DNA from 3 places in the Fictibacillus sp. S7 genome. Region 2 is predicted to be linked to each of the others. Evidence: riboswitches for the same ligand, from Rfam matches in the RefSeq annotation. Region 2 holds a riboswitch; each other region holds the start of a gene.

Region 1 (2,266 bases), 1.8 Mb from region 2:
TGAAGCTGAGCTGGGACAGAGACTTATTGATGTCATCGAGGAAGTGACCGAGGATCAATATAAAACACCCGATATTGGAGGGAAGTCTACAACCAATGTGGTTGCTGATGAAATTTGCTCACGACTTCTTAAAAGCGAAGCACTTTCAAAATGATAAAGAAGCAGGTCATATTAACATGTGGCCTGCTTTTTTCTGATTGACTCCGTGATGTGAATCAAACAGGTTTTAAGAAGAACATAAAGATAGATATTCCTTGTTACATAGACTCATATTATGATAAGTATTACAACAATAGAATTTTGGAGATTGAAGGGGGAGTGAGAAACATGTCGATGTTCGAAATGAACCTTGAACGGCTCTGTATCCGCGAAATCAAATCGAGTGATGCAGGGGTTATCGCTCACTGGAAAAGCGATCCTTTGTTTCGAAAGATGTCTACCGGAGGCATGACCATTATCAACGAAGGCAACCAGAGGCAGGATATCGAAAAAAGCCTTGTACTCCCAAATGAAACTTATTTGATGGTATTGGAAAAGAAAAGCAGGAAGCCGGTGGGCTATGTCCGCTTTAACTGGATGGGGAGTATTCAGCGTTTCGGGTGGCTCCGGTTCGGGCTGGGCGAGGAGAGAGGAAAAGGATATATGCGCGAAGCTTTGAAAGGGATATTTCACCATCTATTTCAGGAGGAAACGCACAGGATAGATGCAGAGGTATTCGAATATAACGAGAGAAGCCTGCATCTTCTTGATACTCTTGGTTTTAAAAGAGAGGGGATCAGGCGGCTGGCTCACTATGATGAGGAGCGCTATTATGATATACACGTGCTAGGCCTCCTGAAATCAGACTGGCAGGAGCACGAGTCGGCGGCTGCCCATAAGGCGGCCGTAAAATAACCTTTTCATTTTACGGCAAAGCGTTATAATGAAAATAGCTGAATAACGGTTAAGGTCCGTTTTATGTCAAATAAAACGTTAAAAGGGAAGCTGGTTCAATCCCAGCACGGTCCCGCCACTGTAATCGGTAGAGCTTCTTTTATATCCACTGTTCGTTAAAGAATGGGAAGGAGAAGATGTTCGATGACCGAGAGTCAGGAGACCTGCCTTAGCCGCATGTGCGATCCTTCGAGGAAAAGGTGAAGCAATTGTAATCATTGAAAAATGAGTTACTGTTGATTCGCTCTCCGAAGGGAGGGCTTTTTTGTTTGCACAAAACGATCAGCTAAAAGAAGTACATACAGGAGCGTGGAAAACGTGAAGAAATTAACTCAGATTACCATGATGCTGCTGCTCGTCATCGCCGTCATGGCCGGCTGTTCAGCCGGAAACCAGTCAGCAGACAAAAAAGAAAAGGGTGCCAATTCACCAAAAAGTGAATTCCCCGTAACCATTAAAGATGCATCAGGCGAAAATGTAAAAATTGAGAAGAAGCCAAAGAAAATTGTCTCGCTGATTCCGAGCAATACCGAGGTCGCATTTGCACTCGGTCTGGACAAGGAAATCGTCGGTGTTTCTGACTTCGATAATTATCCGGAAGCTGCCACAAAAAAAACAAAGATTGGCGGCATGGACTTTAACGTCGAAAAGATTGTTGGCATGAAACCGGATCTTGTGCTTGCTCATGCTTCAAGTGCACACACTTCCAAGCAAGGAATCGACCAGCTCAAAAACGCTGGTATAAAAGTTGTTGTAATTAATGAAGCACAGAACTTTAAAGACACGTACAAGTCCATAAACATGATTGCAAAAGCAACAGGCACCCAAAAACAGGGGGATAAGATCGTTAAGTCCATGAAGGATGATCTTGCCGACATCAAAGAAAAAGCAAAGCAAGTGAAAAAGGAAAAGAAAGTCTGGGTGGAAGTGGCACCGGCTCCTGAAATTTATACAGCAGGTAAAGGAACGTTCATTGATGATATGCTGACCGCCATCCATGCAAAAAATGCCGCGGGAAGCCTGAAGGGATGGTCAAAGGTTTCAGAAGAACAGCCGGTCAAATACAATCCCGATGTGATCGTGACCACGTACGGATATTATTCCAAAAATCCGAAAGAGCAGATTCTCTCCCGTAAAGGATGGAAAGACATTCCGGCTGTTAAAAACAAGAACATTTATGATGTGCACTCAGACAAGGTGACAAGACCGGGGCCGCGTTTGATTGAAGGAGTGGAGGAGCTTGCAAAAGCCATCTATCCGGACGTTTACAAAAAGTAAACTAATTATTTCATACGGCGCAGTGCTGCTGTTAATGTGCCTCGCCGTTGCATTG
Region 2 (2,266 bases):
TCAAAAAAGTGGGCGCACACGGCAAGCAGTCCCTGACGATGGCGATGGGGTTTGGCTGCAATGCTGCAGCAATGATGTCTTCGCGGATTATTGAATCACCGAGAGAGAGGATGCTTGCCATCCTAACCAACAATTTTGTACCATGCAACGGCCGTTGGGGAACACTGATTGTGCTGGCTTCCCTCTTTATGGCGGCAGGATATACAGGTGGAGCCAAGTCCCTTGTTACAACGTCGGTCATTGTTGGCATTGTGTTGTTTGGGATTCTTGTTACCTTTTTGGTCTCCTGGGTATTATCAAAGACGGTTCTCAAAGGGGTGCCTACCCACTACACACTCGAGCTTCCTGCATATAGAAGGCCAAAATTTTGGGAAACGGTCATCCGTTCATCACTTGAGCGTTCATGGGCGGTACTTCTAAGGGCTGTTAAGGTCGCTGCGCCAGCAGGTATACTGACTTGGGTGCTGGCTAATGTTACGGCTGGCGACACAAGCGTTCTTATGCATATCGTCAATTTCCTGGATCCTTTTGGACAGATGCTGGGGCTCGACGGCTATATTCTGATGGCATTCCTGATCGGGCTGCCAGCAAATGAAATTGTCCTTCCCATTTTGATTATGGGATATCTTTCTACAGGGGCACTGACAGAGGTTGATAACCTGGGAGATTTGAAACAAATTTTCGTAGACCAGGGGTGGACGTGGCTCACAGCATTGAATACGATGCTGTTTTCATTGCTTCATTTTCCATGCGGAACGACTCTGGTCAACATTTATAAAGAAACAAAAAGCATAAAATGGGCATTTTTGGCTTTTCTCATTCCAACCATGATCGCCATTTTCGTAACATTCGTTATTGCACAAAGTGTGAGAATGCTGGGATGATATAAAAACCAGGACCGTATGACCGGTTCTGGTTTTTCCTATATCAAATTCTTTAAAGAATTGTTATGATAAAAAAACAATTACATAAAATTTATGAGTGCTCAAGACCAAAAAGGTTGAGAGATAATAGGGAATCCAGTGTAATTCTGGAGCAGCCCACGCTACTGTAAAACCAGTTAAACCGGTAAGCCAGGAGACCTGCTTATAAATCTTGATTTCTGTGTCTTCGGTGGGAAGAAAGGGATAGTGTACGTTAGATCAAAACCTTGGCGCCTGCAGTCAAGGTTTTTTGTTAAATTGGAAGGGAGAGAAAAGGATGAAAAACCATTGGAAAAATGCCCGTATTCCGGCAATCGATGAAAAGATGGGAAGTGCTGCACAGACCTACATTCATTCATTAACAAAACCGGTTGGCAGTCTTGGAAGGTTGGAAGCTTTGGCGGTGAGTCTTGCCTCTATGACGAAAGAACGTTTTCCAATTGTATTTCCGCCGGGTGTTCTGATTTTTGCTGCTGACCATGGCATCGTTTCAGAAGGAGTGTCAGCCTATCCCCAGGAAGTAACGAGCCAGATGGTGCGTAACTTTTTGAATGGCGGAGCTGCAATCAACGTGTTCAGCAAACAAATCGGTGCCAAGTTGAACATCGTGGACATTGGAATAGCCGCTGATATTGACAGCCAGACCCTGATTTCCCGAAAAGTACGTTATGGCACGGCCAATTTCCTTGTGGAAGATGCAATGACCCGGGAGGACGCCGAGCAGGCTGTGGATGCGGGGTATCAGACGGCAAACGAAATGATAAAAAGTGGAGTAAAGTGTCTTATTCCAGGTGAAATGGGGATTGGCAATACGACGGCGAGCAGTGCCGTAGTCGCGGTGGTGAGCGGTGAAAAAGTCGGAACACTGGTTGGGACAGGAACCGGCATAAAAAAAGAGAAGCTGCAGGTCAAAAAAGAGGTCATTCAAAAGGCGCTGGAGCTGAGGAAACCGAATGCGGATGATCCGGTTGATATTTTATCCAAAGTGGGAGGGCTGGAGATTGCCGGAATGGCTGGAGCCATGCTGGCAGCATCCTCAAGCAGAATTCCCATTTTGGTGGATGGCTTTATCGCGAGTACGGCTGCCTTAATCGCAAAGATGATCTGCAGCCGTTCTGCTGATTATATGATCATGGGTCATCGCTCGGTTGAACCCGGCCATACGATGTTGATAAAGCTGCTTGAAAAGGAACCGATTCTGGATTTAGGCATGAGGCTGGGTGAAGGGAGCGGTGCGGCGGTTGCCTTTCCCATTCTTTTGTCTTCCTCACTTATGATCAACGAAATGGCGACATTTGAGACCGCTCAAATATCCGCCAAGAGCCAGGAAGGAGAAACACGCC
Region 3 (2,266 bases), 770 kb from region 2:
GTCATCCAGTTCATAACCCATTATCTTTTTGACCATGTAGGGATCAAACAGATACCAGTCATCCCGAGCTTCTGTTTTTTCCATAAACAAATCCGGGATGCAAAGGCCGAGAAACAAATCATGCACCCTTTGCCGTTCGTCCCCATTGTTCAGCTTGGCATCAAGGAATGAAAACAAATCCTTGCCAAACACATTATAGTAAATGGCAATTGCTCCCTTTCGCTGGCCCAGCTGGTCTACACTGACGGCGGTCTGGTTCAGCAATTTCGCCCATGGAATGATTCCGGAGGAATTTCCTTTGAATCCTTTGATCTCGGAGCCGAGACTTCTGATTTTACCGAGATATACGGCAATCCCCCCGCCCCCTTTGGAAAGAGTGGCTGCATCGGTTGTAGAATCATAGATTCCACGCAAGCTGTCCTCCATCGTATCAATGAAGCAGCTGGACAGCTGTCCATAGCTTTTTCCTGCGTTCGCCAATGTCGGTGTGGCAACGGTCATGTAAAGGTTCGACATCGCCCAGTATGCTTCTTTCACCAGGCCGAGACGCTTTTCTTCAGGCTCCCTGGAGAGCAGTGTCATCGCAACGATCATAAACCGCTCCTGTGGAAGCTCGTACACGCCGCCTTCATGTGAATGAGCCAAATAACGGTCTGCCAGGGTCCGAATGCCGATATAGGTAAACTTATGATCCTGATCCGGATTAATTACGCTCTCAAGCTCGTTGATTTCGGCGCTGGAATACATTCGCAGGAGGCTGCTGTCGTAAATCCCCATTCCGGTCAACTGCTCAATTAGTTCATACAGTGACCCATAAGGTTGTCCGGATTCATTGTTTCTGTTCTTTGCTGCCTCCCGGTACAGCTTTTTCAGGTGGATTCTTGCTGCTACATAGGTCCAGTCTGGCTCTTCCATGGAAATATTCTCAAGGGCATAAAGAACCCCCATGTTCAGCATCTTTTGTGTGGATTCCTCCTGATGGGCAAAATAGGTGACTTTTTCTATGTATTCATTTCTGTGCCTCAGCTGGGGAAATTCCTCTAAAATCTCCTGGAGTTCACCAATTATCTGCTGGACTCTTGAAATATCTGTAGCCATTTATAGCTCTCCTCTCTTTTCAAACAAAAATAAAAGGCCCATCCATTGGATGAGCCCAAAAACGACACGTAGTATGTAAAAAACAAAAAGCAGATTGGTGCCGCTTTTGTTTCTCACTCCCCGAAGAATCAAAACCGTGAAACAAATGGCAGGTCTACTGGCTACTGCTTCATCCTACTCCGGACCTTCCCATGTAAAAGCCACAGCTTTGTGCGCGTTCTTTACACAGTGGATCTCCGTTTCGTCCACATGACAGTTGCGGGGACAGCTCCGGACTTGCACCGGATTCCCTATTAAGTCTTTAACAGACACCTATTGTTTCATAATACTATATTTAGTTCCTTAAATCCTACTTTCACACTAAATATAGTAATTGTCAATACCTTTTCTTTATTTATTGTTATCCCAGATGGTACGTGCACAATATTTTATAATATCCCTTCGCCGGATAATGCCGATGAAATGGCCGTCATCATCCGTTACAGGTATAAAATTTTGGTCGGTTGCAAGCGTGATTAAATCTTCCATATTTGAATTAATGGAAACCGAAATATTATTCACCCGCTGCGGTACATCCTTTAACTTTGTTTTCACTACGTCATGGAAACCAAGATCAAAAGCCTCTTTCAGTTTCCACAGCAAATCCCCCTCTGTCAAAGTCCCGACATATTGTCCCTCCTCAGAAACGAGGGGAACAGACGTATATTTGTGATACGAAAGCTTTTCCAAAGCCTGCCTAATGGTCGATTCAGGATTCAAATATTTTACCTCATCTTTAGGCAATAGATAAAAAGCGATGTTCATGCTGTGATCTCCTTTAACCCTTAATTGCAGCTGTTCATTATATACTATAGCAAAAAGGATGGTCTTCTTTCACACAAAAAAAGCCCTGAGAAGGACTCTTATGCTTTATTTTTATTCCCACACTAAGAAGGTGTTAAACTTTTTTACCCGGTTCTATGACAGCATCCTGTTGATAGAGCCAGCTTTTATACTCTTCTTCAAGTTCGGATAATGGCGATTCCAGCTCCTTGCTGATCCCGGCCTTTTTAAGCATCTGAATCAAAAATTTTTTTCTTTCTTCAATCGCTTTCCGCAATATCCCGCCCATCTGAAACCTCCCGATAAAGCGTTTTCATAATCTAGTATACGTAGCTGCCGAATAAAA

The links. Region 2 has a riboswitch for cobalamin ahead of cobT (nicotinate-nucleotide--dimethylbenzimidazole phosphoribosyltransferase). Riboswitches for the same ligand answer to the same signal wherever they lie in the genome.
Region 1: it holds a riboswitch for cobalamin, as region 2 does, so the genes downstream of both, DMO16_RS20945 (ABC transporter substrate-binding protein) here and cobT (nicotinate-nucleotide--dimethylbenzimidazole phosphoribosyltransferase) in region 2, are expected to answer to the same signal.
Region 3: it holds a riboswitch for cobalamin, as region 2 does, so the genes downstream of both, DMO16_RS07755 (ribonucleoside-diphosphate reductase subunit alpha) here and cobT (nicotinate-nucleotide--dimethylbenzimidazole phosphoribosyltransferase) in region 2, are expected to answer to the same signal.

The regions. Positions count from the first base shown of each region.
Region 1 is NZ_QJKL01000001.1:4,125,539-4,127,804, forward strand. Features, by position in the region: gene DMO16_RS20935 (tartrate dehydrogenase) at 1-154, shown strand, start outside; gene DMO16_RS20940 (GNAT family N-acetyltransferase) at 328-894, shown strand; cobalamin riboswitch at 930-1,119, shown strand; gene DMO16_RS20945 (ABC transporter substrate-binding protein) at 1,252-2,211, shown strand; gene DMO16_RS20950 (FecCD family ABC transporter permease) at 2,174-2,266, shown strand, end outside.
Region 2 is NZ_QJKL01000001.1:2,304,683-2,306,948, reverse strand. Features, by position in the region: gene DMO16_RS11810 (nucleoside recognition domain-containing protein) at 1-884, shown strand, start outside; cobalamin riboswitch at 963-1,104, shown strand; gene cobT (nicotinate-nucleotide--dimethylbenzimidazole phosphoribosyltransferase) at 1,201-2,266, shown strand, end outside.
Region 3 is NZ_QJKL01000001.1:1,530,673-1,532,938, forward strand. Features, by position in the region: gene DMO16_RS07755 (ribonucleoside-diphosphate reductase subunit alpha) at 1-1,098, opposite strand, end outside; cobalamin riboswitch at 1,229-1,429, opposite strand; gene DMO16_RS07760 (CBS domain-containing protein) at 1,489-1,902, opposite strand; gene DMO16_RS24170 (hypothetical protein) at 2,036-2,209, opposite strand.